4 regions of the Streptomyces sp. NPDC048514 genome follow, and region 2 is predicted to be linked to each of the others. Evidence: riboswitches for the same ligand, from Rfam matches in the RefSeq annotation. Region 2 holds a riboswitch; each other region holds the start of a gene.
The links. A riboswitch is a leader RNA that binds a small molecule or an ion and turns the genes downstream of it on or off. The one in region 2 is predicted to bind thiamine pyrophosphate.
Positions count from the first base shown of each region.

Region 1 (7,449 bases), on a different contig from region 2:
CCTCGTGGCCGTGGTCCTGGGCATCATCGGCTTCGCCGTCCACGGCCTGTTCTATCTGCTGGTCATCGGTGCCGTCGTCCTCCTCGCCGATCTCGTGTACATCGCGGTGCGCTTCCGGCGAGGGGGCAAGGGACGCCGCATCGCCCGATGACGGCGCGACGGGCCGGCCGGGACGGGGCCGGCCGGCCGGGGAAGTCGCGGTGCCGCAGGTACTCGCCCCGTGCCCCTACGGGCGCGCGCCATGGTGGCGGCGGCCGCGGTGCGCGTCGGGTCCACGGGCCAGGGCGATGACGGCCGCGTCGTCGTCGAGGCGGCCCCCCACATGTGCGAGAAGGTCGTGCCGGATCAGGTGCAGAAGCCGGTCCGGGCCGTTGCCGGCCCACTGCGCGACCCGTTCGGCGAACGGATAGAAGGCGCCGGTGCCGTCCCGGGCCTCGATGACGCCGTCGGTGTAGAGCAGCAGGGTGTCCCCGGGCTGGAAGGAGAACACGTCGACCGCGTGGTCCGCCGGTGCCGGTCCGCTGATCCCCAGCGGGAGCGCCGGGTGCACGGGAACGCTGACGGCACTGCCGGGGCTCAGCAGCAGCGGCGGCGGGTGTCCGCAACTGATCACCCGCGTGACGTGGTCCGATTCCGGCACCTCCACCAGTAGCGCGGTGGCGAACCGCTCCCCCGACTCCTCCTCGGGCTCGAGGTCGGAGAGGTTGCGGGAGACGCTCTGTTCCAGCGCGGTGGCCAGAGCCGGCAGGTCGGCGTGCTGATGGGCGGCCTCGCGGAACGCTCCGATCAGCAGGGCGGCCTCGCCGATGGCCGCCAGCCCCTTGCCCCGCACATCGCCGATCATGACGCGTACGCCGTGGTCGGTGGACGTGGCGGCGTAGAGGTCACCGCCGACCTGGGCCTCGTCCTCGGCCGCCAGATACAGACAGGCGATCCGCAGGGGGCCGATCTCCTCCGGCAGCGGCCACAGCAGGACGTGCTGCGTGGCCTCGGCGACCGAGCGCACCTGGGCGAGCTGGCGGCGGTGGCGCTCACGCACCACGCAGAAGAACACGATGAGGGCCGACAGCACCGCCAGCGCGAGGATCTGGACGAGCACGTTGCGCGAGAACAGCACGCCGAAGTGCCAGCCGATGTACGTCTGTGCCCCCATGGCCAGCAGCCCGATCAGGCCGGTCCCCCAGGGGCCCGCGAAGGAGGCGGTGATCGCGGGGGCGATGACCAGCAACGGACCGAGGTGGACGTCGGCCGGGAGCAGCTGGTCCACGACGGTGATCACCACGATGAGGACGACCGGGATCACCAGCAGCGCGTGGCTGCGCTGCCACTGCGCCCCCATGCCGGCCCGTCGTTCCTGGGAGCCCACATCTTCCACCCTGCACGTGTTCGGCGGCCTCGGCGAGCGCGGCCGGACACCTTTTCCTCGGTCAGGGGGCGGGCAGGGGCAGCAGCATGCAGGTGCTCGTGGCGTGCGCCAGCAGGCGGTCCGCCTCGTCGTACAGGTGGGCCTCGGCGAGTGCGGTACGGCGGCCGCTGGTCAGGACGCTGCCGACGGCACGTACCGTCCCCGTGTCGAGGGTGACCGGGCGCAGGAACTTCACGGCGAGGTCGAGCGAGGTGTAGCCCATTCCGGCCGGCAGTGTGGACTGCACCGCGCAGCCGGCCGCCGAATCGAGCAGGGTCGCGTAGACGCCGCCGTGCACGCTGCCGATGGGGTTGTAGTGCTCCTCGCCCGGCACCAGGCTGAAGACCGCGCGTCCGTGCGCCACCTCTTCGAGACCGAAGCCCAGGGTGGCGCAGACGGGTGGTGCGGGAATGCGGCCGGCGGCGATCTCCCGGAGGAACTCCAGCCCCGAGGCGACGCCGACCGCGGATGCCGAGATCGTGGGGTCCTCCCACTCGTACGTACGCGACCGTCCCATGCGGCTGTGCCTCCTCAGCTGGCTTCAGTCAGCGAAGCTAGCCGTGCCCGACGCTGACTGTCAATGACAAAGCCAGCGTGCTTCTCTACCCTGGCGGCATGAAGTGGCTGGAGATGAGCACCCAGAACTGCACGGTCCAGCGCACCCTCGACCTGGTCGGCGAGAAGTGGACGCTGCTGATCGTGCGTGACGCCTTCAACGGAGTGCGGCGCTTCGACGATTTCCGCCGCCATGTGGGGCTGTCGGAGGCCGTGCTCGCCGACCGGCTCCGCAAGCTGCTGGGCGCCGGCATCCTGCGGACCGTGCCGTACCGGGAGGAGGGCAGCAGGACCCGTCAGGAGTACCGCCTCACCCGCAAGGGCCGGGACCTGTGGCCCGTTCTCGTGGCGCTGCGGCAGTGGGGCGAGTCGTACGTCGCCGACCCCGAGGGGCCGGTCCTGGACATCCGGCACAGCGACTGCGGGGCGCCCGTCCGGGTCGTGGTCGAGTGCTCGGGCGACCACCGCGAGGCGCTCGCCCCGGCCGACGTCACGGTGCTGCCGGGACCCGGGGCCCGCCCGCTGGCCTGAGTCCACGGCGCACAACGCCCCGCCGGGGCCCGGGGGTCGGCGACCGTGACGCCGCCGGGGGCCGCGGGCACACCGAGCGGACGAGACGCCGCCGTACCACCGTCACCGGCCGGCCGCCGCCGTACCGGCTCCCGGGTCAGGCAGCGTGCGCGGTGCGGGCCGTGCAGCGCCCGCGGCGCTCTTCCCCCCCGGCCCGTGCCGGTGTCCGGGCCAGCTATCCTTGCCGCCGTACCTGGACACGGGGTGCCCCACGAGGGGCTGAGATCACACCCGTCGAACCTGAACCAGTTAGGACTGGCGGAGGGATGTCACATGTCATTGCCGCATGCCCATGACGCGGCGGCGGTCGCCGAGCCGGAGCACGTCTTCGACGGGCGGATGCCGGCGGCTTCCGGTGATCTGCGGATGGAGGCGCGAGGCATAACGCCGGTGCCGGAGGACGCCCGCTACGGCAGCCCCGGGCGGTTGTTCACCGTCTGGTTCGCCCCCAACCTGACCATGACCGGCGTGTTCACCGGCACCGTCGGCGCGGCCCTCGGGCTGGACTTCGCCACCGCGCTCCTCGCCGTGGTGCTCGGCACCGTGCTGGGCGCGATACCCACCGCCTACCTCGGCACCTGGGGCAGTCAGACCGGTGCGGGGCAGCTGCCCCTGGCCCAACTGGCCTTCGGCCGGGGCGTCACCCTGCCGGGCACGCTGCAGTGGCTGTCGTCCATCGCCTGGGACGCGCTGATCGGCCTGTTCGGCGGGGACGCGCTGGCCCAACTGTGCGGCCTGCCCTTCTGGGTGGGCGTCCTGCTGATGATGGCGGCACAAGGGGTGCTCGGGGTGCTCGGGTACGAGGCGATCCACCGGCTGCAGACGGTGATGACCTTCGCGCTCGCCGCGTCGTTCGCGGCCTTGGCGGTGAAGCTCCTGAAGGGCGCCCAGCCCGCGACGGCGGCGACGGTGCACGGCGCCGACCGGGCCGGTGCGTTCGTGCTGACCTGCACCGTCGCGCTGAGCCTCGCCCTGTCCTGGGCCCCGTACGCCAGCGACTTCAGCCGTTATCTGCCCCGGTCCGCGTCCCGTCCGCGCATGTTCTGGTACACCCTGCTCGGCGTCGCCGTGTCCTTCGTCGCGGTGCAGGCGCTGGGCCTGTGGGGTGCCGCGCGGTTCACCGACCAGACCGCCCGTGGCGTCGACGACCTGCTCGGCGGCGGCGCACTCGGCGCGTTCGGGCTGCTCGCCGTCGCTCTCGCGGCCCTGTGCAGCAACGCCATGAACGACTACAGCGGCTCGCTGGCGCTCCAGACCATGGGGGTGCGGCTGCCGCGGCCGGTGGCCGCCGCCCTCGCCGCGGTCCTCGGGTTCCCGCTGGTGCTGTGGATGCACGCGGCCGACACGACGGCCCGCTTCCAGAACGTGCTGCTGTTCGTCGGCTACTGGATCCCCGCGTTCGTCGCGATCGTGATCGTCGACTGGGTGGTGCGCGCCCGGGCCCGTGGTGGCCGCCCGGTCGACCTGACGGCGGAGACCTCCCGGCCGCAGCCGTGGTGGCCGGCTCTCACCGCGTTCGTCGTCGCCTTCGCCGTGGCGGTGCCGTTCATGAGCACCAGCCTGTACGTGGGCCCGGTCGCCAAGGCCCTGCACGGCGCCGACCTCGCCTACCCGGTGGCGTTCGCCGCGGCACTGGCCGTGTACGCGCCGCTGCGCGCCCGGCGCCGCCCCTGACCCCGCCCCTGACCCCGTCGGAGACGGTGAGGTGAGCCGGCGGGTCGGCGCCGGCGTCCGCCCGGTTACCGGCCTCGGCGGACTGCCGTATCGTGAGAAGAGCCTGCGAAAGGATCAGCGCGATCCGGCCGCGGCGACGAGGGCCGGAGTCGCGGCCCGCAGCCGTCACCCGTTCCCGGGACCTGGGCGGCCGGTGATGATGATCAGTGAGAAACCCGCGAACAGCGCGGAGACCGGCGCGGCTCACCGGTCCCCCTTCCCGACGCACCCCGCCGGCCGGCCGGAGTCTCCGCCGCCGCCGGTCGGCCGGGACCGTACGGCCGATCGGCGGAAACACCCCGGGCATGTTCGCGGAGGGCTCCCCGGGTGGTACGCATCGAACCGCGGACGTGCGAGGAGCGGAGCGCAGGTGATCCGGGTACTGGTGGTCGACGACGAGGCCCTGATCCGGGGCGGCTTCACCCACATCCTCAGCTCGGCGGACGACATCGAGGTGGTTGCGGCGGTTCCCGGCGGTCAGGCCCTCCCGGCGGTGCACGAAGCGCACCCGGACGTCGTCCTGCTGGACATCCGGATGCCGGACGTGGACGGGCTCACCGTCCTGGGCGAGATCCGGCGTATGACCGACCCCCCGGTGGTGGCCATGCTCACGACGTTCGACGCCGACGAGTACGTGGCTGCCGCACTGCGCTCGGGTGCCGCCGGGTTCCTGCTGAAGGACACCGACCCGGAGCAACTCCCGCACCTGGTCCGGGCCCTCGCCGAGGGCGGGACGGTGCTGTCGTCGAAGGTCACCCGCACGGTGGTGGACGGCTATCTCGACCAGGGTGCGCGGGAACCCGCCACCCGCCTCACCGCCCGGCTGACCGATCGCGAGCGGGCGGTCCTCGTGCTGATGGCCACGGGGCTCGGCAACACGGACATCGGCCGGCGGATGCACCTGAGCACCGGCACGGTCAAGGGTCACGTCAGCGCCGTGCTCAACAAGCTGGAGGTCGGCAGCCGCGTGCAGGCCGCCCTGATCGCAGAGCGCGCGGGCCTGCTGGGGCCGGCGCGCGACGAGGACGCCCCATGACATCCCTGCGCCCCATGCCGGCCAGACGACCGCCCTCGCTGCTCCTGGACGCCGCCCTCGTCTGCGCGGCGCTGATCGACACCTGGGTCCACGTCGGTCTCCAGGACCCGCCGGTGGCCCCGATATGCGCGCTGCTCGCGGCGTTCGCCCTCTTCCTGCGGCACCGGCTGCCGTTCGTGACCTTCCTGCTCACGCTCCCGGCCGCCATGGTCTCGGACGCGGTCGTCGCCCCCGTGGCGGCGCTCTACACGCTCTCCTCCCTCAGCCGCCATCGCGTCCTGCTGGCCGGCTGCGCCCTGGTCTACGCGATCAGCGACTTCCTGCCCTGGCCCTGGACCCGCCTGCGGGCGGACGAACTGGCCGACACCCGCAACGTCGTCCACTTCGGCTACAGCCTGGCGACGGCGGCCGCCCCCGTCTTCCTCGGCCAGCTCGTCCAGGCCCGGCGCGAGCTGTCGCTGCGGCTCGCCGAGATCACCGCGGCCCGCGAGTCCGAACGGCTGCTGACCGCGCAGAGCGTCCTGGCGAAGGAGCGCGCGCAGCTCGCCCGGGAGATGCACGACGTGGTGTCCCACCAGGTCAGCCTCATCGCCGTACAGGCCGGGGCGCTCCAGGTCGGCAGCCGGGACGAGGACACCAAGCAGGCGGCGGCCTCCATCCGGCGGCTCAGTGTGCAGACGCTGGACGAGTTGCGGCACATGGTCAGCGTGCTGCGCGCCTCCGGGAGCCGCCCCACGGAGCTGACCCCGCAGCCGTCCCTCGCCGACCTGCAGCGGCTCGTGACCGGCAGCGGCATCGAAGCGGAACTGAAGACGGACCTGCCTCAGGACCTTCCCCCCACCGTCCAGCGCGCCGTCTACCGCACCGTCCAGGAGGCGCTGACCAACGTCCGTAAACACGCCCCTGGCGCGACCGCCACCGTCCGGCTCGTGGACCGGAACGGTGCCGTGCACGCCACGATCACCAACACCGCTGCCACGCGCCCCGCACTGCCGCTGCCCAGCGCCCACCACGGCCTGGCGGGTCTGGGCCAGCGTGCCGAACTGCTCGGCGGCACCGTCAGCTGGGGCCCCACGGCCGACGGCGGCTGGGAACTCCGTCTGGAGATGCCTGTCGAGCGCAACCGCTGACCACGAGGGGGGCTGCGGCGGGGGCTCCGGGCGCGAAGACACACGAGAGGCCATGTGAGACCGTGGTGCAAGGAAACCCGCCCGTGGATGGGGCCGACAGCATGGGTCTCAGCGATACGGTGAACGATCGGCGAGGCGATCCGTTCGACATCACGTCGGCCGCGGTCGCCCTGGTGGACGTGCACGGCACGATCCGGTTCTGGAGCGAACGAGCGGAGGCGCTGCTCGGCCATCCGGCGGCCGAGGTGCTGGGGCGGCCCGTGACGTCCGTCCTGGCGAACCGGGACTCACCGGCGTCCGCGCTCTCCGGAGCCCGCCGCGTCAGGGACGGCTGGGAGGGTCTGGTCGCCCTGCGCCACCGTGCCGGTCACCGCGTGCAGCTCGCCGTGCGGGCCTGCCCGGTGCGCGCTGAGCAGGGCTCCGGCTGGCTCGCCGTGGCCTGTGACGTCGCCGCGTCCCGCCAGTGGGAGCTGGACCAGGCGGTCGTGCGCGGCCTGCTGGAGGAGTCCCCGATCGGCATCGGTGTCCTCGACACGGAACTGCGGTTCCAGTGGGTGAACCGGGTGCTGGCGGCGATGGAGGGCCTGGCGCACACCAACGGTTCCGTCGCCACGGACGGCGCCCGTGGACCGGGCGAGGTGCCGGCGGCCGTGGACCGGCAGGCACGCCAGGCACTCATGTGGGGCCGGGCCACCCCGGCCCTGGAGCGTGTGACGCCCCCGCCCGGCGTGGCCCGGCGCAACACGCGGGACCACCTCAGGCTCCGCTCGTCGTTCCCCCTGCGGGATGTCGCGGGCAAGACCCTGGGGGTGTGCCACACCGCCGTCGAGGTGGACGCCCGGGACCGTGCCCACGAGCGGCTCACCCTGGTCAACGAGGCGGCGCAGCGTATCGGTACCACCCTGGACCTCGACCGCACCGTGCAGGAACTCGCCGAGGTCCTCGTGCCGCAGCTCGCCGACTTCGTCGCGATCGACCTGTTCCGCGGCGTCCTCGCGGTCAAGGACCTGGCTCCCGGCCCCGTCGGCCACGGCACACTG
Region 1 is NZ_JBICWT010000003.1:379,806-387,254, forward strand. It holds gene ACGFT2_RS07675 (hypothetical protein) at 1-151, shown strand, start outside; gene ACGFT2_RS07680 (PP2C family protein-serine/threonine phosphatase) at 227-1,339, opposite strand; gene ACGFT2_RS07685 (PaaI family thioesterase) at 1,428-1,922, opposite strand; gene ACGFT2_RS07690 (winged helix-turn-helix transcriptional regulator) at 2,021-2,491, shown strand; TPP riboswitch at 2,721-2,814, shown strand; gene ACGFT2_RS07695 (purine-cytosine permease family protein) at 2,804-4,204, shown strand; gene ACGFT2_RS07700 (response regulator) at 4,614-5,279, shown strand; gene ACGFT2_RS07705 (sensor histidine kinase) at 5,294-6,409, shown strand; gene ACGFT2_RS07710 (SpoIIE family protein phosphatase) at 6,511-7,449, shown strand, end outside.
Region 1: linked by a shared signal. The riboswitch ahead of ACGFT2_RS07695 (purine-cytosine permease family protein) and the one ahead of thiC (phosphomethylpyrimidine synthase ThiC) in region 2 are both predicted to bind thiamine pyrophosphate.

Region 2 (7,449 bases):
ACACGGCGCGACGCGCATTCCTATGATGGGCCCACGACACCGCGGACCGCTGCGACCAGGCAGTCCGAAGCGGTGCAGATGCGGCGCGATGGTGGAGGGGTCTGATGACTCAGGGGGCCGGTCAGGGACCCGAGGTGGAGCGGACGGCGACGCTGCGCGACTTCCGGGTACCCGCGTACGTCCATGAGACCGGTCCGTACGTCGGTGAGGTCCACCCGGGCGACACCGCCCCGCCGGCCGACGAGGCGTACCCCGAGGGCTACACACCCACCCAGCGCGACCTGCCGGTCATCAACCGCGGAGACACGCTCCAGGTGGCCGTCGAACCCGCCCCCGCCGCTGCGGCACCGGACCCGGCGGCCGGGCCCGGACCGCTGTACGTCGTCGGCGACGTGCACGGTTACCTCGACGAACTGATGACCGCCCTGCTGGAGCAGGGACTGATCGACGCCGCGGGCCAGTGGTGCGCCGGGGCCGCCCGGCTGTGGTTCCTCGGCGACTTCACCGACCGCGGCCCGGACGGCATCGGCGTCATCGACCTGGTGATGCGGCTGTCCGCCGAGGCGGCCGCGGCGGGCGGCTACTGCAAGGCGCTCATGGGCAACCACGAGTTGCTGCTCCTGGGCGCCAAGCGGTTCGGCGACACCCCCGTCAACTCCGGCGCGGGCACGGCCACCTTCCAGGCCGCCTGGCTCCTCAACGGCGGCCAGAAGACCGACATGGACCGCCTCCGGGACCACCACCTGCAGTGGATGGCCCGCCTGGACGCCGTCGAAGAGGTCGACGGCTATCTGCTCGTCCACTCCGACACCACGGCCTACCTCGACTACGGCGACTCGATCGAAGCGGTCAACGACACCGTCCGCGAGACTCTCACCCGTAACGACGCGGAAGAGTGCTGGGACCTGTTCCGCAAGTTCACCAAGCGCTTCTCCTTCCGCGACGAGGGCGGCGCCGACGCCGTACGCTCCCTCCTCGATACGTACGGGGGCACCCGGGTCGTTCACGGCCACAGCCCCATTCCCTATCTCTTGGGCGAGGTCGGCTCCGAGGACGGCGAGGAGGACGACGGCCCGGTCGTCGAGGGACCGCACGTCTACGCCGACGGACTCGCCATCGCCATGGACGGCGGAGTGACCATGGCCGGAAAGCTGCTGGTCCAGCAACTGCCCCTGGGTGGCTGACCGTTCCGGGGGCATTTGTGTCCCCGGCGGCTTATGCGCAGACCGGAACGCAATTTCCGGCAACCCCCTGTCACCGTGTACCGCCACGGCTCTACCATCGGCTTATCCGTCGCAGGCTCCCCTCCGTTTCTGCCCGACGGCTCGCCGGCGTGCGAGCCCCAAGCCCTACGGAGCATCGGGGGATGCACATGAACAGCGTTCCGCAGCATCTGCAGAGCGAGGACCGCCAGGAATTCGAGCGGGTCCTCGATGCGGCGCTGCGCTCCGCACCACACCGACCGGAACTGGCCGCTGTCGGTCAGCGACTCAACCTCGAACAACTGCGCACCATGGCACTCAGCGCCACCGCTCTGATCACCGCGGCGGCCGCAGCCGAGTACCAGCACTACGTGGAGGTCCGCGAGGAGCTGCGCCACCCGGTGCCGTCCGCCAGCTCCGGCAGCGGCGAAGACACCACCGCCACGGACACCGCCACGGACCCGACGGGCCTCGCCGCCACCCTCGACGAAGCCGCCGAGGCCACCGGCGCGGGCGCCGTCGCGGTCATCGCCGTGCTTGCTCCCGTCCTGTCCGGAACCGCGGCGGTGATCTTCCTGCTCGTCGGCTACATCTGGAAGATGCTGAACCCCGGGCAGACCTTCGCCCGGACCATGCTCACCGTCGGCTGGGTGTTCGGCGCCCTGACCGCTGCCGCGATCCTCGTCGCGGCGGTGGGACTGCTGCTGACCGCCCTGCGCAACGGCGGCTCGGTGGAGGCCCGGGCACGGGACGCGGCGCACGAGAGGCTGGACCGGGCCAGAGAGGCCTGGCGCGACGCCCTTCTGGAGCGAGGCATCATCCCCTTCCTCCGGGATGCCCTGGCCGAGCCCGGGCCACCGGCGCTGCACCGCACGACCCCGACGGATCCGACCGGCCGCATGCCGCGCCTGGGCTACGGCCGCCCCGGCTTCAGCAGCCCCGACGACGGCGCCGCCTCCGGCCGCCCGAGCTTCACCAGCCCCGACTACACGAGCCCGGACTTCGGCGGCCCGGAGCACCGGCCCGAGTAACCCGGGCCGGTGTCTCGCACGGCGTGACACGGACCGCATGACACGGACCGAGCGGTCCGGGCGGCCAACCGGTGTGGCGTCCCCATCCCGGTCAGCCGCACCCCCGGCACCCTCCCGGTCGGCACCGCTCTCACCGGTCTCTCCGGGCTCCCGGTCTCACCGCACCGGACGTGTCAGTCCGCGAGAGGCAGATACACGCGGTTGCCCGCCGCCGCGAACTCCTGTGACTTCTGCGCCATACCCGCCTCGATCTCGTTCTGCGTGGTGCCGTGCTCACGCCGGATGTCCTGCGAGATCTTCATGCTGCAGAACTTGGGCCCGCACATGGAGCAGAAGTGGGCCGTCTTGGCCGGCTCGGCCGGGAGGGTCTCGTCGTGGAACTCCCGTGCCGTGTCCGGGTCCAGGGCGAGGTTGAACTGGTCCTCCCACCGGAACTCGAAACGGGCGTCGGACAGCGCGTCGTCCCACTCCTGGGCACCCGGGTGGCCCTTGGCGAGGTCGGCCGCGTGCGCGGCGATCTTGTAGGTGATGACGCCTGTCTTGACGTCGTCCCGGTTGGGCAGACCCAGATGCTCCTTGGGCGTGACGTAGCAGAGCATCGCCGTACCCCACCAGGCGATCATCGCCGCGCCGATACCGGAGGTGATGTGGTCGTACGCCGGCGCGACGTCCGTCGTCAGCGGGCCGAGCGTATAGAACGGAGCTTCATCGCAGATCTCCTGCTGAAGGTCGATGTTCTCCTTGATCTTGTGCATCGGGACATGTCCCGGGCCCTCGATCATGGTCTGTACTTTGAAACGCCTGGCGATCCGGTTGAGTTCCCCGAGCGTGCGCAACTCCGCGAACTGCGCCTCGTCGTTGGCGTCCGCGATCGAGCCCGGCCTGAGGCCGTCCCCCAGCGAGTACGTGACGTCGTAGGCGGCGAGGATCTCGCACAGCTCGGCGAAGTTCTCATACAGGAACGATTCCTTGTGGTGCGCCAGGCACCATGCGGCCATGATCGAGCCGCCGCGCGAGACGATGCCGGTCTTGCGGTTGGCCGTCAGCGGTACATAGGCCAGGCGCACGCCGGCATGGACGGTCATGTAGTCCACGCCCTGCTCGGCCTGTTCGATGACGGTGTCCTTGTAGATCTCCCAGGTCAGTTCCTCGGCCCGGCCGTCGACCTTCTCCAGGGCCTGGTAGAGCGGCACGGTGCCGATGGGCACGGGGGAGTTGCGCAGCACCCACTCACGGGTGGTGTGGATGTTGCGGCCGGTGGAGAGATCCATGACCGTGTCGGCACCCCAGCGGGTCGCCCAGGTCATCTTCTCCACCTCCTCCTCGATGGAGGAGGTCACGGCCGAGTTGCCGATGTTGGCGTTCACCTTCACCAGGAACCGCTTGCCGATGATCATCGGCTCGATCTCCGGGTGGTTGACGTTGGCCGGCAGCACGGCTCGGCCCGCCGCGATCTCCTCGCGGACCACTTCCGGGGACACGTTCTCCCGGATGGCCACGTACTCCATCTCGGGCGTGATGTCGCCCCGGAGCGCGTAGGCGAGTTGCGTCACCGCCTCGCCGCCGCGGCCCCGGCGTGGCTGGCGCGGGCGCCCCGGGAAGACCGCGTCGAGGTTGCGCAGCCCGCCACGCGGCGCGGTGTGCTTGATCCCGTCGTCCTCGGGACGGACGGGGCGGCCCGCATAGTCCTCGGTGTCGCCGCGGGCGATGATCCAGTTCTCCCGTACCGGCGGCAGACCCCGGCGGACGTCGGTGTCGACGAGTGGATCGGTGTACGGGCCCGAGGTGTCGTACAGCGTGACCGACTGCCCGTTGGTGAGGTGCACCTGACGGACCGGCACGCGTAGGTCGGGGCGCGAACCCCCGACGTACGCCTTGTGCCAGCCGATGGACTTCCCGGCCTCCTGGAGCGTGTCGTCCTGAACGGAGGCAGGCGTGCTTACGTCCTTGTTGGTCATGAGACCTACTCCCTACGCCGGCATTACCCGGTAACAGGTTCGGCGGTCGACGCAGCGGCTTCCGTCTGCCGACGTTTTCCGCGGAACATGGCTCGTTCCACGTGAAACATCGCGTATACGGAGGTCAGCGCCCTCTCAGCCCGGTGCTCCGAGCTCCCGCGTGTGCAAAGGTGCCTCCACGCTAGCGTCATTTGCGGTGCGGTGAACAGTGGGCCCCCGTCGTTCTTGCGATGATCGGGCGGTGACCAGGACGGAGCAGTACCCGCACCAGCCGCCCGAGCCGCGCCGCCCAGACGCCTCGGGGCCGGTCGGCGGCCCGGGCGACGAACACGGCGGGCACAGCCACAGCCACAGCCACAACCACGGTCCCGCTGCGCCCGTCTCCAAGCACCTGCGCAAGGTCATCGCGGCGATCCTGATCCCGTTCACCGCCGCGGTCCTGGTCGGTCTCGTGGTGCTCTGGCCCGGGGGAGCCCCGTCGCACAAGCGCACCGGCGTCGGCTTCGACCGGCAGACCCAGCAGGCCACGGTCACCAGGGTCGTGGACGTGAGCTGCAAGCCGGTGAACGCGTCCGGCGGGACTCCGGCCGGCGACACCTCCACCGCCCAGGACGGTCCGGCCGCGCAGAAAGCGGGGGGCACCTGCAAGAAGGCGACCATCCAGGTGAGCACCGGCAAGGACAAGGGGCGCACGTTCACCGAGATCGTGCAGCCGGACCAGACCCGGCAGTTGCGCCAGGGCGAGAAGGTCGTCGTCGCCTACGAACCCTCGGCGCCCAGGGACCTGCAGTACTCGGTGACCGATGTGAACCGGAAGTTCCCCATGGCACTGCTCGCGGGGATCTTCGCGCTCGCTGTCGTCGTGGTCGGCAGGCTCCGTGGTCTCATGGCGCTCGTGGCGCTGGCCGTGAGCTTCCTCGTGCTCACGCTGTTCATCCTGCCCGCGATCCTGCAGGGATCGAATCCACTGCTGGTGGCCGTTGTCGGGGCGAGCGCGATCATGCTCATCGCGCTCTACATGTGCCACGGGCTTTCGGCTCGCACCTCGGTCGCGGTACTCGGCACCCTGGTCTCGCTCCTGCTGATCGGTCTCCTCGGCTCGGAGTTCATCGACTGGGCCGCCCTGACGGGGAACACGGACGACAACACCGGCCTCATCCACGGCCTGTATCCGTCGATCGACATGAGCGGTCTGCTGCTGGCAGGCGTCATCATCGGATCCCTCGGCGTGCTGGACGACGTGACGGTGACGCAGACGTCCGCCGTCTGGGAGCTGCACGAGGCCAACCCGTCGATGGGCTGGCGCGGGCTGTACCGGGCGGCCATCCGCATCGGTCGCGACCACATCGCGTCCGTCGTCAACACGCTCGTCCTCGCCTACGCGGGTGCCGCGCTGCCGTTGCTGCTGCTGTTCTCGATCGCGCAGAGCAGCGTGGGGACCGTGGCCAACAGCGAGCTGGTGGCCGAGGAGATCGTGCGCACGCTGGTGGGGTCCATCGGCCTGGTCGCCTCGGTCCCGGTCACCACCGCGCTCGCCGCGCTGGTGGTCTCGGCCGACCGGTCCGGACCGGGCACCGCGGCAGCGCCAGGCTCGCAGCCCGTTCCGGCGGCACGTTCCGGCCGGGGGCGCCGCCGCAAGCGGTGAGCCGGCCGACCGCCCCACGGCGACGCCGACCGCCATCGCGACGCAGGACCTGGGAAGGCATCCCCGCGCAGAAGCGTTCCTGCACAGTCCCGTGCGGTATGGCTGAGGCACCGCGCCCGTGCCGTAACGCTTCAGCCGGCGCTTTGTTCCTCGGCCAGGATGCGGTCCAGAGCCTCGTCGAGATGGGCGTCGAAATCGGCCAGCGCGCCCTCCTGACCGAGAGGTACGAGCTTGTCGGTCCGGTCGAGGAAGGCCACGAGCGGCGGAGCCGACGACCGGAACAGGGCCTGATCGCTGCCGACCTGAAGCCGGATCAGCACCTCGCCCAGCACCTCCGCGTCGGCGGGCGCGATGCGCACATCTCCCTCTCCGCACGGCCGGCCGACCCCATCGACCAGTAGCTCACGCCCGAAGGCCCAGGTCACCGGGGCATCGCCGGGCAGGTGGAAGGTGAGTCGTACCGCGTAGGGATCCCTGGTCTCGTAGCGCAACTCCACCGGAATGCGGAAGGAGAGCTCCTCCGACACGAGAAAGCTCATCATGACTTCTGCCTGTACGGACTCGCGCATCGCCTACCCCGTCATATGACATCGACTGGCCGGGATCAATCCCTCTGACCGTGGGTCAAATCTTGCTCAACGTGTATGCCAGATCACAAGGAGTAAGTTTTCAGATACTGATAGAGAGCGTCAGGGCGCCCAGGTGGCGCCCGATCTCCGCCTGCAGCCGACGTGCCGTGGGCAGCAGCCGGTCGGCCCGGCCGGCCGGCAGGGAGATGGCCACGGTGGCCGCGGTGGTGCCGACCGTGATCGGGAGTGCCGCGCAGACGGTGCCCAGCGCGTACTCCTGCCGCTCCACCACCGCCTCCGTCCGTCGCATCCGCGCCAGCCGCCGCAGCAGGGCATCGGTGTCACGCACGCTGTACGGCGTGAGGGCCTGCACGGGATAGCGGGCCAGATGATCGCGGCGGCCGTCCTCGTCCAGCTGCGAGAGCAGGCACTGCCCGATCGCATGCGCATGGCCGGTCTCGCGGAAGTCGGCCCACTCCTCGACCGCGGGGACCTCGGCGGATTCCGAGACGCACATGACCTCGATCTCGCCCTCGCGGTACATCGCGCAGTACACCGGCACACCGAGGGAATCGCGCCAGTTCGCAAGTGCCTCCGCCACCGTGCTGCGACGTTTCTGCTGCGCTCCGGCACTGCTCAGCCGCTCCACCGCGGCGCCGAGGAAGAACAATCCCTTCTCCCGACGCAGATAGCCCTCGTGCACCAGGGTGCGCAGCAGGTGGTACGTCGTGGGCAGGGCGAGGCCGGTCTCACGGGCGAGTTGCTTGGCGGGGGCGCCGTAGGGGTGGCCGGCCACGGTCTCCAGCAGCCGCATCGCCCGCTGCACGGACCCGATGAGGGTCGCGGCGGCCGGTGGTCCGGAAGGGCTCGTGGGAGCCGACGGGGCGGAGCGGCTCGTGGGGGCGGGGGGTCCGGAAGGGCTCGTGGGGGCCGGCGGGGCGGAGCGGCTCGTGGCAGCCGGTGGCGTGGAACGGCTCGTGAGGGCCGCTCGGTCCGCTCGGCCCGGCGGCAGGGGGGCTGCCGGACGGTCCACGGCGTGGGGTT
Region 2 is NZ_JBICWT010000011.1:202,809-210,257, reverse strand. It holds gene ACGFT2_RS25050 (metallophosphoesterase) at 105-1,184, shown strand; gene ACGFT2_RS25045 (hypothetical protein) at 1,367-2,233, shown strand; gene thiC (phosphomethylpyrimidine synthase ThiC) at 2,407-4,191, opposite strand; TPP riboswitch at 4,184-4,361, opposite strand; gene ACGFT2_RS25035 (YibE/F family protein) at 4,433-5,836, shown strand; gene ACGFT2_RS25030 (SsgA family sporulation/cell division regulator) at 5,968-6,405, opposite strand; gene ACGFT2_RS25025 (IclR family transcriptional regulator) at 6,506-7,219, opposite strand.

Region 3 (7,449 bases), on a different contig from region 2:
CCAAGTACTCGTGGATGCTGCGAGGAGATCCGCGTAAGCCTGCCTGCGGGCTTCCTCACGGGCCCTGCGCCGGTCGGCTGTTGCCTGCCGCTTATGGAGGACGAGTGTGAGGTAACCGGTCAAGCCGGCAGCCGCCAGTGTTGATCCGGCGGTGATGGCGGCTACTGCGATCGTGGCTTCCATCCGATCAGTCTTGCCCCCGAGCCCCATCGATCCGGGCCGTTTTGAGGAAGGTCCGGCCGATGGCGTTCCTCGTACGCTCTCGGCTCGACGGCATGAGATGTGCGTACACCCCGGTTCGGTGCCGGGCGCAAGGTCCCTGGCCGGGCCGTCCCTGGGCCGTCCGGGCCGCGCAACAGCAACCGGCGACGACCACTACCGACAGCCGTGGCGACCGACGGCCGCAGGTCACCCAAGTCGATCTGCGACACTGGTACAGCCATGCCTAAGCCCGGAGAACTCACTTTCGTCGCCCCGCGCGGAGCCAAGAAGCCGCCGCGGCACCTTGCCGACCTCACGCCCACCGAGCGCAAGGACGCGGTGGCCGAGATCGGTGAGAAGCCGTTCCGCGCCAAGCAGCTCTCGCAGCACTACTTCGCGCGGTACGCGCACGACCCCGAGCAGTGGACCGACATCCCCGCCGGGGCGCGCGGCAGGCTGCAGGAAGCGCTGCTGCCGGAGCTGATGACCGTCGTCCGGCATCTGTCGACCGACCAGGGGACCACGCGCAAGACGTTGTGGCGGCTGTTCGACGGCACCCTCGTCGAGTCCGTCCTGATGCGGTACCCGGACCGGGTCACCATGTGCATCAGCTCGCAGGCCGGATGCGGCATGAACTGCCCGTTCTGCGCGACCGGGCAGGCGGGCCTGGACCGGAACCTGTCCGCCGCCGAGATCGTCCACCAGATCGTCGACGGGATGCGGGCGCTGCGCGACGGGGAGGTGCCCGGAGGACCGGCGCGCCTGTCCAACATCGTCTTCATGGGGATGGGCGAGCCGCTCGCCAACTACAAGCGGGTCGTCACCGCCATCCGGGCGCTCACCGACCCCGCCCCGGACGGGCTCGGGCTCTCGCAGCGCGGGATCACCGTCTCGACCGTCGGTCTGGTGCCGGCCATCCACCGGTTCTCCGACGAGGGCTTCAAGTGCCGGCTCGCGATCTCCCTGCACGCCCCCGACGACGAACTGCGCGACACCCTCGTCCCCGTGAACACGCGGTGGAAGGTGCGCGAGGTGCTGGACGCCGGATTCGAGTACAGCGAGAAGTCCGGTCGCCGGCTGTCCATCGAGTACGCCCTGATCCGGGACATCAACGACCAGGCCTGGCGCGGTGACCGGCTCGGCCGGCTGCTCCGGGGCAAGCCGGTGCACGTCAACCTCATCCCGCTCAACCCGACGCCGGGGTCCAAGTGGACCGCGTCGCGGCCCGAGGACGAGAAGGCCTTCGTCGAGGCCATCGCCGCGCACGGGGTGCCCGTCACCGTCCGGGACACCCGGGGTCAGGAGATCGACGGGGCGTGTGGTCAGCTCGCCGCCACCGAACGGTAATCTGACGGCGTCCACATATCTTCATATTCCGACAGGGGAGCGCCACAGCGCTGAGAGTGCGGCAATCGGGCCGCAGACCCTCTGAACCTCGCCCAGGTCATTCTGGGTAGGGAGTTCGGTCAGCACTCAAGCTGTTGCGCCCTGCCCGGGAGCCCTCGTGGAGTCCGGGCGGGGCCGCGTCTCTTCCTGGCCAACCCCCAGGAGGACATACCAGTGCACCACAAGACCCTCAAGGCCGTGGCCGCCGGGCTCGGCCTGCTCGCCCTGCCCGTTCTGACCGGGTGCGGCTCCACCGGCGGGAAGTCGTCCGCCGACGCCAAGACCGTGACCCTGGTCAGTCACAACTCGTGGTCCGTCTCCAAGAACGTGCTCGCGGACTTCGAGAAGCGGTCCGGCTACCACGTCCGGGTCCTCGAGGACGGCGACGCCGGGCAGGCGGTGAACAAGGCCATCCTGACCAAGGACAACCCGCAGGGCGACGTCTTCTTCGGCGTCGACAACACCCTCCTCTCGCGCGCCCTCGACAACGGCCTCTTCCAGCCGTACACCGCCAAGGGCCTCGACCGGGTGGGCGCCGCCTACCAGCTCGACAAGGACAAGCACCGGGTCACGCCCGTCGACTACGGCGACATCTGCGTCAACTACGACAAGGCCTGGTTCGCCGAGCACAGGCTGACGCCGCCGCAGTCCTTCGCCGACCTGGCCGAGCCGCGGTACAAGAACCTCCTCGTCACCGAGAACACGGCCACCTCCTCGCCGGGCCTCGGCTTCCTGCTCGGCAGCGCCGCGAGCTACGGCGACAAGGGCTGGCCGGACTACTGGAAGAAGCTGAAGGCCAACGGCGTCAAGGTCGTCGACGGCTGGGACCAGGCCTACTACCAGGAGTTCTCCGGCTCCTCCCAGGGCAGGAAGGCCGGCGGCGACCGGCCGCTCGTGGTGTCGTACGCCTCCTCCCCGCCCGCCGAGGTCATCTACGCCAAGAAGCGGCCCGGCACCGCCCCGACCGGCGTGGCGACCGGCACCTGCTTCCGGCAGACCGAGTTCGCCGGGGTGCTCGGCAACGCCGCGAACCCCAAGGGCGCCAAGGCGTTCGTAGACTTCCTGGTCTCCAAGGAGTTCCAGCAGGACATGCCGCTGAACATGTACGTCTACCCGGTGGTGCGGGACGCGAAGGTGCCCGCCGAGTTCACCGAGTTCGGGCCGGCCGCCGAGCACCCCGAGACCCTGGCCCCCGGCAAGATCGCCGCCAACCGCGACCAGTGGGTCAAGACGTGGACGTCACTCGTACTGAAGTGACCGCCGGACGGAGCGGACGGAGCAGCCGCGTGAGCGCGGCGCGGCTCGGGCTCATCGCCCTGCCCGTCGCGTTCTTCGCGCTGTTCTTCGCCTGGCCCGTGGCCGCGATCGTCGCGCGCGGCCTGAAGACCGACGGCACCTGGCGGCTGGGGCGGATCGCGGACGTGGTCACGCAGCCGGACATCCGGCACGTGCTGTGGTTCACCACCTGGCAGGCGCTCGCCTCCACCGCGCTCACCCTGCTGCTCGCCCTGCCCGCCGCCCATGTCTTCGCCCGCCTCGACTTCCCCGGCAAGCACCTGCTGCGGGCCGTCGTCACCGTCCCGTTCGTCCTCCCGACCGTCGTCGCCGGCAGCGCCTTCCTGGCGCTGGTCGGGCGGGGCGGACTGCTGGACGAGCTGTGGGGGGTACGGCTGGACACCACGGTGTGGGCGATCCTGCTGGCCCACGTCTTCTTCAACTTCGCCGTCGTGGTCCGCACGGTCGGCGGGCTCTGGGCCCAGCTCGACCCCCGGCAGGAGGAGGCCGCCCGGATGCTGGGCGCCTCGCCGCTCGCGGCCTGGCGGAAGATCACCCTGCCCGCACTCGCGCCGGCCGTGGCCGCCGCCGCGCTGATGGTGTTCCTCTTCACCTTCACCTCCTTCGGTGTCGTGCAGATCCTCGGCGGACCCACCTTCTCCACCCTCGAAGTGGAGATCTACCGGCAGACGTCCGAGGTCTTCGACCTGTCCACGGCCGCTGTCCTCACCCTCGTCCAGTTCGCCGCCGTCGGCGCGATCCTCGCCGTGCACGCCTGGACGGTACGGCGGCGGGAGACCGCCCTCAGGCTGGTCGATCCCAAGGTGACCGCGCGCCGGCCGCGCGGTGCCGGCCAGTGGGCGCTGCTCGCCGGGGTCCTCGCCACCGTCGCCCTGCTCCTGGTGCTGCCGCTCGCCGTCCTCGTCCGGCGCTCGCTCGACGCGCCCGGCCTCGGCTACTACCGGGCGCTGACCGATCCCGACGGCGGCACGTTCCTGGTGGCGCCCGTACACGCGGTGTGGACCTCGCTGGAGTACGCCGTCGTCGCCACCGCCATCGCCCTGCTGATCGGAGGTCTCGCCGCCGCCGCGCTGGCCCGCCGCGACGCCGGACGGCTGGTGCGGGGCTTCGACGCGCTGCTGATGCTGCCGCTCGGCGTGTCCGCCGTCACCGTCGGTTTCGGCTTCCTGATCGCCCTGGACAGGCCACCGCTGGACCTGCGCCAGTCCTGGATCCTGGTGCCGCTCGCCCAGGCACTGGTGGGCGCGCCCTTCGTCGTACGCACCATGCTGCCCGTGCTGCGCGCGGTGGACGGCCGGCTCCGGGAGGCGGCGGCCGTGCTCGGCGCCTCCCCGTGGCGGGTGTGGCGGGAGGTGGACCTGCCGCTCGTGCGGCGGGCACTGCTGGTCGCGGCCGGGTTCGCGTTCGCCGTGTCGCTCGGTGAGTTCGGGGCGACCGTGTTCATCGCCCGGCCCGACAACCCGACGCTGCCGGTCGCCGTGGCCCGCCTGCTGAGCCGCCCAGGCGATCTCAACTACGGCCAGGCGATGGCCCTTTCGACGATTCTGATGCTGGTGTGCGCGGTCGCGCTGCTCGTCCTGGAGCGGCTGCGCACCGACCGGACGGGGGAGTTCTGATGCTGCTGAGCCTCGATGCCGCGACCGTGCGCTTCGGTGGGCGTGCCGTGCTCGACGCGGTCGGCCTCGACGTCGCCGAGCACGAGGTGGTGTGTGTGCTCGGCCCCAGCGGCAGCGGCAAGTCGACGCTGCTGCGGGCCGTCGCCGGACTGCAGCGGCTGGACTCCGGTCGGGTGCTGCTCGACGGCCGCGACCAGGCGGGCACGCCCGCGCACCGGCGTGGTGTCGGGCTGATGTTCCAGGACCACCAGCTCTTCCCGCAGCACGACGTCGGTGGCAACGTGGCGTTCGGGCTGCGCATGCACGGGGTCGCCAGGGGCGAACGGGACGCCGAGGTCGGGAAGTTGCTGGACCTGGTCGGACTGCCCGGGGCCGCCCGGCGGGCCGTGGCCGGCCTGTCCGGCGGTGAGCAGCAGCGCGTCGCCCTGGCCCGGGCGCTCGCCCCCCGGCCCCGGCTGCTCATGCTGGACGAGCCGCTCGGCCAGCTCGACCGCTCGCTGCGCGAACGGCTGGTGGTCGAGCTGCGCGAGCTGTTCGGCCGGCTGGGTACGACCGTGCTCGCCGTGACCCACGACCAGGGCGAGGCGTTCGCGCTGGCCGACCGGGTGGTGGTGATGCGGGACGGGCGGATCGCGCAGTCCGGGACGCCGCTCGAGGTCTGGCGGCGGCCGGCCGACGCGTTCGTGGCCCGCTTCCTCGGCTTCGACAACGTGGTCCCGGCGACCGTCGCCGGTACGGTCGCCGACAGCCCGTGGGGCAAGCTGCCGGTGCCCGACGGCTCGGCGCAGGGCGGCCGCACACTGCTGGTGCGGCCCGCCGGGGTACGGCTCGTGCCGGGCGACGCGGGCCTGCCCTGCACGGTGACCGCCCGGACCTTTCGGGGCACCCACGTGGCCGTCCGCCTCCGGCCCCAGGACGGCCCGCGCCTGGAGGCGGCCTGCGCGCTCCGCGACGCACCGGAGGTCGGGAACGCGGTCGGGGTGGAGTTCGACGTGGCGGAAATCGTCGTGCTCGATTGACATCCGGTCCCTAGGCTGAGGCCATGACGTCACTCGCGCATGGCCGGTACTGCGACGAAATCGCCCACCAGGTAGGGCAGTTGCGAGTTCTGGTGACCTCCGGCGCCGATCTGTCCGCCACCGTGCCGACCTGCCCGGACTGGTAGCGCAACGACCGCGGCCCGTCCCCCGGGGACGGGGGGACGGGCCGCGGTGCGGTACCGGACGAGGAGGCGTCAGCCGTCGTTGCGGGCGCCGCGCCGGCGCATGCCGAGGAAGACCGCGCCGCCGCCGACGACGACCAGGGCGGCCGCGACGCCGGCGATGAGGCCGGTGTTGGAGTTGGCGCCGGTCTCGGCGAGGTTGGAGTCACCGACGGCCGGGGACGGCGCGTTGCTCGACGTGCCGGCCGGGGCGGAGCTGGACTCGGAGGCCGACGGCGTCGGGCTCGCCGACTCGGCCGGGGCCGACTCGGACGGCGAGGGCGTCGTGGAGGCCGGCGGCTTCGGGGTCTCGCTCTCCTCCGTCTTGCAGGCGGTGGAAGGGGCCACCAGGCTGGGCTTGACGTCCTCGTCGACGAACTTGCCCGCCTTGATGTGAACGCGGTAGGTGGCGTTCGGCTTCCAGTCCTCCGGGAAGGTGACCGCCGTACCCTCCTTCGAACCCTTGACCTTCTGGTCGCCCACCTTGGTCTCGACGCCACCGTCGCCCTCGAGGAAGACGCTGACGGTGGCGGGGACGCCGGTGGCGTCGATGTCGGTCACGACGATGACGCCCTTGTCACCGTCGCACTTCGCTTCGGCCTTGAAGTCACGGATGTTGCACGCGAGGGCGGAGCTGGACAGACCCAGCACCACCGCGGCCGAAGCGGAGGCGACACCCAGGATGCGCACGGAACGGCGTGCGCTACGACGAGTTATGGACACGTTTGTCCTTTACAGAGCATAACTGCGGGGGGCTGAGGGGGATTTGGGACGACGGATGAGGTGAGGTCCCAGCACCCCCAAGAGGCTCACAGGTTTATAAGCGCCTCGTAAGCAGTGTCAATGAATATGCCGTCGACAGCTGTTGGCTTTGCCGTCTTATTAACCGCCTAGACGTTTGATCGCGTCCGGCGCCTGCTCGATCCGGTCAACGAGGGTGATACGGGACTCCATCGACCGGCCGCGCGCCAGTGCCTGCAGCAACGGCCAGGCCGGCAGCTCCCGCGTCCAGTGCGCCTCGTCCACGAGCACCATCGGCGTCGGCTCACCGCGTGACTCGTAGTAGTTCGGTGTCGCGTTGTCGAAGATCTCCTGTACGGTTCCGGCGGCGCCCGGCAGGAAGACCACCCCGGCGGTGGACCGGGCCAGCAGGCCGTCCTCGCGGGTTGCGTTGGCGAAGTACTTGGCGATGTGGGCGGCGAACGCGTTCGGCGGCTCATGGCCGTAGAACCAGGTGGGGACGCCCACCGACTCCCCGCCGCCCGGCCAGCGTTCGCGCACCTCGAAGGCGGCCCGTGCCCAGTCGGTGACCGACGGACGGAACGAGGGCGCCTCGGCGAGCAGCCGGAGCGCGTCGTCGAGCATGCCGTCGGCGAAGGGCGCCGCGTAGGCACCGAGGTTCGCGGCCTCCATGGCGCCCGGTCCGCCGCCGGTGGCGACCGTGAAGCCGGCCCGGGTCAGCTCGCGGCCCAGCCGGGCGGCACCCGCATAGGCGGCCGTCCCGCGCGCCATCGCGTGGCCGCCCATGACGCCCACCACCCGGGTGCCGTCGAGGATTTCGTCCAGCGCGTCGGAGACGGCGTCGTCGTGGATCGCCCTGAGCATCGAGGAGAACACGTCACCGTCGGCCTTCGTCCGCCGGAACCAGGCGTAGGTCCGCGCGTCCGGCGTCGCCGCGTACCCCTCTTCCCCGTCCAGCGACTCGAACAGCTCGTCGGGTGTGTAGACCAGGCCGCGGTACGGGTCGAA
Region 3 is NZ_JBICWT010000006.1:347,343-354,791, forward strand. It holds gene ACGFT2_RS16040 (hypothetical protein) at 1-183, opposite strand, end outside; gene rlmN (23S rRNA (adenine(2503)-C(2))-methyltransferase RlmN) at 442-1,548, shown strand; TPP riboswitch at 1,572-1,679, shown strand; gene ACGFT2_RS16050 (thiamine ABC transporter substrate binding subunit) at 1,762-2,844, shown strand; gene ACGFT2_RS16055 (ABC transporter permease) at 2,898-4,499, shown strand; gene ACGFT2_RS16060 (ABC transporter ATP-binding protein) at 4,499-5,518, shown strand; gene ACGFT2_RS16065 (LAETG motif-containing sortase-dependent surface protein) at 5,734-6,423, opposite strand; gene ACGFT2_RS16070 (LOG family protein) at 6,583-7,449, opposite strand, start outside.
Region 3: linked by a shared signal. The riboswitch ahead of ACGFT2_RS16050 (thiamine ABC transporter substrate binding subunit) and the one ahead of thiC (phosphomethylpyrimidine synthase ThiC) in region 2 are both predicted to bind thiamine pyrophosphate.

Region 4 (7,449 bases), on a different contig from region 2:
TGGCCAGGATGTCACGCACGGTGCGCGCGCGATCAGTCCTGGTGGATGCGGTTCCGAGGGCCATACCCGCAGGTTAGCCACGGGTGGACGGTCCCCCAACCGGACGCCGGACATTTGGCCGATTTGTCGCTTTCTTGTCCAGCAGGTGGACGGAAGCCGTCGTCGCCCCGTGGCCACACGGCGGTCGGCGGGCGGCGCATGGTGGGCGGCGGCCGGCGCATGGTGGGCGGCGGACCGTGGGCGGCGCTCCCGGAACCGCTACCGCCGGCGGGCCGCCCGCAGCCGCTTGGCGAACTCCGCCGCCGCGGCGCCCGGGTCGTCCGCCTCGGTGATCGCGCGGACCACGACCACCCGGCGGGCGCCGGCGTCCAGCACCTCGTCCAGATTGCCCAGGTCGATGCCGCCGATGGCGAACCAGGGGCGGTCGGTGCCGAGAGCGGCCGTGCTGCGGACCAGGTCCAGGCCGGGCGCCGGCCGGCCGGGCTTGGTGGGGGTCGGCCAGCACGGGCCGGTGCAGAAGTAGTCCACGCCCTCCTGGACGGCGGCCGCTGCGGCCTCCTCCTCGGCGTGCGTGGAGCGGCCGATCAGGACGCCGTCGCCGAGAAGCGCGCGGGCCGCCGGGACGGGCAGGTCTCCCTGGCCGAGATGCAGCACGTCGGCACCGGCGGCGTGGGCGACGTCCGCCCGGTCGTTGACCGCGAGGAGCTTGCCGTGCCGGGCGCACGCCTCGGCGAAGACCCGGAGGTGCTCCAGCTCCTCGGCGGCCTCCATGCCCTTGTCGCGCAGCTGGACGATGTCGACACCGCCGGCCAGGACCGCGTCGAGGAACTCGGCGAGGTCGCCCTGGCGCGCACGGGCGTCCGTGCACAGGTACAGGCGGGCGTCGGCGAGCGCGGCGCGGGCGGTGTCGGACATGCGTGGGTCCCCCCATGGTCGGTGTGCCCGGTGGTGGCCGGTGGCGTGCGGGCTCGGTGCCGCACGCCACCTCCTGGCGCGGTTCGGCTCAGACGGCGAGCGCCTGGGCGCGGCGCTTCACCTCCGTGCCGCGATTCTCGCTCAGGGCCTCCGCGGGGGTGCCGGGCAGGGTCGGGTCCGGAGTGAAGAGCCATTCCAGCATCTCTTCGTCCGTGAAGCCGTCGTCCCGCAGGAGCGTCAGAGTCCCGGCGAGGCCCTTGACGACCTTGTCCCCGTCGATGAAGGCGGCGGGGATGTGCAGTGCCTTGTTCTCACCTCGGCGTACGGCGATGAGCTGGCCCTCCTTGACCAGCTGCCGCACACGCGTCACCTCGACGCCGAGCTGTTCGGCGATGTCGGGGACGGTGAGCCAGGCGGGGACGAGAGCATCGATCTTCGTGTCAATCTCGGTCACGGAATCTAGCCTGCCATCCCCCACCGACAGTCGGAAGTCAGGCAGGTCCACGTGAGCGCCCCGGGGGACGCCGCCGGGGGCTTTGCGAGGGTCCGCCGCGGCGGGTCACGGCGTGGCCGGCCGGTCCGCGGTGGCGTCCTTCAGGGGCCGGGCCGGGTCGCCGAGGGCCCCGGGGTCCATGTGGCGGCCCGCCTCGATCAGCCGTCGGCCCTGGGCCAGATCGCGCGGCCGGCCCACGGCCAGCAGGGCCACCAGCCGGTCCGCGCGCAGCCAGCACACCGTCCAGGCCGGACCCGTCGGATCACCGCGCCACACCAGGCGGTCGGCAGCCGCGTGATGGCCCGCGTACTGGACGAAGCGGCCGAACTGCTCGGACCAGAAGTACGGCACCGGGTCGTAGACCGCGGGCGTCTCGCCCAGGATGTTCGCGGCGACCGTGCGCGGACCCTGCAGGGCGTTGTCCCAGTGATGGACGAGCAGTCGTTCGCCGTAGCGCGCGGAGGGGAAGGAGGCGCAGTCGCCGACGGCGTACACGTCGGCCACTGTGGTGCGCAGGCGGGCGTCGGCGAAGACCTCGCCGTGCGCGCCCAGCTCGACGCCGGAGCCGGCCAGCCAGCCGGTGGCGGGACGGGCGCCGATGCCGACGACCACGGCGCCGGCGGGCAGCCGCGTGCCGTCGCTGAGCACCACCGCGCCGGGCTCGACGCGCTCCACGCGCGCCTGGGTGCGCAGTTCGGTGCCGCTGTCGGCGTACCAGGCGGCCATCGGCGTGGCCACCTCGGCGGGCAGGGCGCCGGCGAGCGGCCGGTCGGCGGCCTCGACGACGGTCACGGCGCAGCCCGCCTGCCGGGCCGCGGTGGCGAACTCGGCGCCGATCCAGCCGGCGCCGACGACCACGATGTCGTGCTGCCGCTCGAGCACGGGCCGCAGCCGCTCGGCGTCGTCCAGGGTGCGCAGCAGGTGCACGCCGGGCACGCCCTCGGTGCCCGGCAGGGTGATCGGCTCGGCGCCGGTGGCGAGGACCAGGACGTCGTAGGGCACCGGGCCCGCCTCGGTGTCCAGCTCGTGCTCGGCGGGGCGCACGCCCAGCACCTCGCAGCCGAGCCGCAGCTCGACGCCGAGTGCCTCGAAGTCCACGTCGAAGGCGGAGCCCTCGGCCTTGCCGAGCAGGACGGCCTTCGACAGCGGCGGCCGGTCGTAGGGCTGGTGCGGCTCCGCGCCGATGACGGTCACGGTGCCCGTGAAGCCCTGGTCCCGCAGGGCGACCGCGGTCTGCACCCCGGCCATGCCCGCGCCCACGACGACCACGCGCCGCTCCTCTGCCGGGCTCTCTTGCGCTGTCTGCTCGCTCACCCGGTCACCTTAGACACGTGACGGCGCGTCAGTCAGTGGGCGTGCTCGGTGACCTGCTCCACAACACTCGTACCGGCACCGGTCTGCGACTCCCACTCCCAGGTCTCCTCCAGCCGCACGCGGCCGTCGGGCAGCTCGGTCACCCTCGACACGCAGTGCCCCGAGGACGTCGTCCCGTCCGTCTTGAGCTGCACGTAACGGAAGTCCAGCCGGTCGCCCTCGCGCGTGCCGACCAGATGCCCGCGCGCGACGTCGCCGCCCGCGTAGTCGGCCCAGATCGCGCCGGCCTCCTCGTGGTACGAGAACCGGGTACGCGTACCCACCTGACCTGGGGCCTGATCCGCGACCGGGGCGAGGATCAGTCCGTCGAGCGAGCGGGCCATGACCGGGGCTCCCTTACGTGTGACGAGCGCTGCGGGCTAGGCTGGCCACGGTACAAGCACTCGCGGGAGCCCGGACGCACCGGGCTGAGAGGGAGGCTGGCGGCCTCCGACCGTACGAACCTGATCCGGGTCATGCCGGCGAAGGGAGGGGCTGGACGCCCATGTCCTCACGTACGTCCGACGTCCTCGTCATCGGGGGCGGAATCATCGGCCTGGTCACGGCCTGGCGTGCGGCGCAGCGGGGGCTCGCCACGGCCGTGGTCGACCCCGCGCCCGGCGGCGGGGCCGCCCAGGTCGCGGCCGGGATGCTGGCCGCGGTCACCGAGCTGCACTACGGCGAGGAGCGGCTGCTCGCCCTGAATCTGGAGTCGGCCCGCCGCTATCCGGACTTCGCCGCCGAGCTGGCCGACCTCACCGGCCACGACCTCGGCTACCGCCGCTGCGGCACCCTCGCGGTCGCGCTCGACGCCGACGACCGCGCCCACCTGCGGGAACTGCACGCGCTCCAGCAGCGCTCCGGCCTCGCGGCGGAGTGGCTGACGGGGCGGGAGTGCCGGCGCCTGGAGCCGATGCTGGCGCCGGGGGTGCGGGGTGGCCTGCGGGTCGACGGTGACCACCAGATCGATCCGCGGCGACTCACGGCGGCCCTGGTGACCGCGTGCGAGCGGGCCGGGGTGGTCTTCCACCGGGACTGGGCCGAGCGGCTCGACGTGGTGCGGGACCGGGCCGCCGGTGTCACCACGACGGACGGCACCGGGCTGCGCGCGGACCGGGTGGTACTCGCCGCGGGGAGCCTGAGCGGACGGCTCGCGGGGGTGCCGGAGGCGCTGCTGCCGCCGGTGCGGCCGGTGAAGGGGCAGGTGCTGCGGCTGACCGTGCCCGCCCGGTTCGCGCCCTTCCTGAGCCGCACCGTGCGGGCCGTGGTCCGCGGCAGCCATGTCTATCTGGTGCCTCGCGAGAACGGCGAGCTGGTCGTCGGTGCCACCAGCGAGGAGCTGGGCTGGGACACGACGGTCACGGCCGGCGGTGTGTACGAGCTGCTGCGCGACGCCCACGAGCTGGTGCCGGGCATCACCGAGCTGCCGCTCACCGAGACCCGCGCCGGACTGCGGCCCGGCTCCCCGGACAACGCGCCGCTGCTCGGGCCGTCCGGCCTGGACGGCCTGCTGCTGGCCACCGGGCACTACCGCAACGGGGTGCTGCTCACGCCGGTCACGGGGGACGTCATGGCGCACGCGCTGGTCACCGGTGATCTCCCCGAAGAAGCCCGCCCGTTCACGCCGAAGCGATTCGGCGCCGTCCTCTCGGAGCAGCCCGTATGACCCCCTCCGTCACCATCTCCGTGAACGGGGAGCGCCGGGACGTCGCCCCGGGCACCCCGCTCGACTCCCTCGTCGAAACGCTCACCGCGGCGCCCTCCGGGGTGGCGGCGGCCGTCAACGAGACCGTCGTCCCGCGCACCCGCTGGGCGGCCACCGCGCTCACCGAGGGTGACCGCGTCGAAGTCCTCACCGCCGTCCAAGGAGGCTGACCATGGCCGACGATCCCTTCGTTCTCGGCGGAGTGCCCTTCGGTTCCCGTCTGATCATGGGCACGGGCGGCGCGCCCAGCCTGGACGTGCTGGAGCGGGCGCTGCTCGCCTCCGGCACGGAACTGACGACGGTCGCGATGCGGAGGGTGGACCCCTCCGTGCACGGCTCCGTGCTCTCGGTGCTGGAGCGCCTCGGCATCCGGGTGCTGCCGAACACGGCGGGCTGTTTCACCGCCGGGGAGGCCGTGCTGACCGCCCGGCTGGCCCGGGAGGCGCTGGGCACGGACCTGATCAAGCTGGAGGTCATCGCCGACGAGCGGACCCTGCTGCCGGATCCGGTGGAACTGCTGGAGGCGGCGGAGACGCTGGTCGACGACGGGTTCACGGTGCTGCCCTACACGAACGACGACCCCGTCATCGCGCGCAGGCTGGAGGACGTGGGCTGCGCCGCGGTGATGCCGCTGGGCTCGCCGATCGGGTCCGGGCTCGGCATCCGCAATCCGCACAACTTCCAGCTGATCGTCGAGCAGGCGCGCGTGCCGGTGATCCTGGACGCGGGGGCCGGTACGGCGTCCGACGTGGCGCTCGCGATGGAGCTGGGGTGCGCCGGTGTGATGCTGGCCTCGGCCGTCACCCGGGCACAGGAGCCGGAGACCATGGCCGCGGCGATGAAGCACGCCGTGGAGGCGGGCCGGCTCGCCCGGCTGGCGGGGCGGATCCCGCGCCGTCATTTCGCCGAGGCCTCCTCCCCCACCGAGGGGCGCGCGCACCTGGACCCCGAGCGCCCCGCTTTCCGGCCGAGCCGGTAGCGCGACAGTCACAGCTCTGCTGCATTCCGTCCCCGGGAAAGCACGGGGGACGGGAGCACCGGCCGTCCCTCGTACACTCGCCTGCGTGGATACGACCCTTCAGGACCCCCTCGTCGGGCAGGTGCTCGACGGCCGATACCGCATCGACGCGCGGGTCGCGGCCGGCGGGATGGCCACGGTCTACCGGGCCCTGGACACCCGCCTGGACCGCGTTCTCGCGCTGAAGGTGATGCACCCGGCACTCGCGGGGGACGGGTCCTTCGTCGACCGGTTCATCCGTGAGGCGAAGTCCGTCGCCCGGCTCGACCACCCCAACGTGGTGCAGGTCTTCGACCAGGGCACCGACGGGTCGTACGTGTATCTGGCGATGGAGTACATCGCCGGCTGCACCCTGCGCGACGTGCTGCGCGAGCGGGGCGCGCTGCAGCCGCGGGCCGCGCTGGACATCCTGGAGCCGGTGCTGGCCGCGCTCGGCGCCGCCCACCGGGCCGGGTTCGTGCACCGGGACATGAAGCCGGAGAACGTCCTGATAGGGGACGACGGCCGGGTCAAGGTGGCCGACTTCGGGCTGGTGCGCTCGGTGGACACCGTGACCAGCACGACGGGTTCCGTGCTCGGGACGGTGTCGTACCTCGCGCCCGAGCAGATAGAGCGGGGGACCACCGATCCCCGCGTCGACGTGTACGCGTGCGGTGTCGTCCTCTACGAGATGCTGACGGGCGGGAAGCCGCACTCCGGTGACTCCCCCGCCCAGGTGCTGTACCGGCACATACACGAGGACGTGCCGCCGCCCTCGGCGCTCGTGCCCGGACTGCCGTTCGAGCTGGACGAGCTGGTCGCGTCGGCCACCGCGCGCAACCCCGACGTCCGCCCGCACGACGCCGTGGCACTGCTGGGCCAGGTCCGCGAGGCGCGCCGGGCGCTGACCGAGGAGCAGCTGGACGCGCTGCCGCCACAGGCGCTGACCGCGGAGCACGACAACGCCGAGGACCGGACGAGTGTGATCCCGCGGGCGCTGACGGTGCCCCGGCCGCTACCCGTCGGCGAGGACGCCGCGGCGGACGGCGTCCACCGCACCACCCGGCTGCAGTCCCCGCCCGTCCCCGGCCGGCGGCGCCCGGCGCGGCCCAGGCGGGCGACGGTGGCCGTGCTCGCGGCCGTGCTGCTGGCGCTCGGTGTGGGCGCCGGGGTCTGGTACATCAACTCCGGCCAGTTCACGAAGGTCCCGCCGCTGCTGACGAAGACGGAGGCGCAGGCGCGGGAGCGGCTGAGGTCGGCCGGGCTGGACGTGGGTGAGGTCAAGCGGTCGTACAACGACACCGTCGACCGCGGCACCGTCGTCAGCACCGACCCGGCGCCCGGCACCCGGATCCGGGACCACGACTCGGTCGCGCTGACCGTCTCGCTGGGCCCGGAGACGGTGAAGGTGCCGGATCTGCGAGGACGGTCGCTCGCCGGGGCGCGGGCGCGGCTGAAGTCGGCCGGGCTGGAGCCGGGGATGGTGACCCGGGAGTTCAGCGAGGACGTGGCCAGGGGGTCCGTGATCGCCACGGCACCGCGGGCCGGCACCGAGCGGCACGCCGGTTCGGCGATCGCCCTGACCGTCAGCAAGGGCAGCCCGATCGACGTTCCGGACGTCACCGGCGACGACCTGGACAGCGCGAAGCAGGAGCTGACGGACGCCGGGCTGAAGGTGCGGGTCGCCCCGCAGCGGATCGACTCCGAGTACGACAAGGGAGCGGTCGCGGCGCAGAGTCCGCGTGACGGCGGCCAGGCCGCGGAGGGCGACACGGTGACGCTGACGCTGTCCAAGGGCCCGGAGATGATCGAGGTGCCGGACGTGGTCGGCGACAGCGTGGACGACGCCCACGACGCCCTGGAGGGCGCCGGCTTCGAGGTGGACGAGGACCGCGGCCTGCTCGGGCTGTTCGGCGACACCGTGAAGAAGCAGTCGGTGGAGGGCGGCGACAAGGCGCCCAAGGGGTCGACGATCACGATCACCAT
Region 4 is NZ_JBICWT010000017.1:155,427-162,875, forward strand. It holds gene metF (methylenetetrahydrofolate reductase [NAD(P)H]) at 1-64, opposite strand, end outside; gene thiE (thiamine phosphate synthase) at 259-915, opposite strand; gene ACGFT2_RS32625 (Rv2175c family DNA-binding protein) at 1,004-1,369, opposite strand; gene ACGFT2_RS32630 (NAD(P)/FAD-dependent oxidoreductase) at 1,475-2,722, opposite strand; gene ACGFT2_RS32635 (hypothetical protein) at 2,755-3,105, opposite strand; TPP riboswitch at 3,158-3,269, shown strand; gene thiO (glycine oxidase ThiO) at 3,267-4,427, shown strand; gene thiS (sulfur carrier protein ThiS) at 4,424-4,636, shown strand; gene ACGFT2_RS32650 (thiazole synthase) at 4,639-5,445, shown strand; gene pknB (Stk1 family PASTA domain-containing Ser/Thr kinase) at 5,531-7,449, shown strand, end outside.
Region 4: linked by a shared signal. The riboswitch ahead of thiO (glycine oxidase ThiO) and the one ahead of thiC (phosphomethylpyrimidine synthase ThiC) in region 2 are both predicted to bind thiamine pyrophosphate.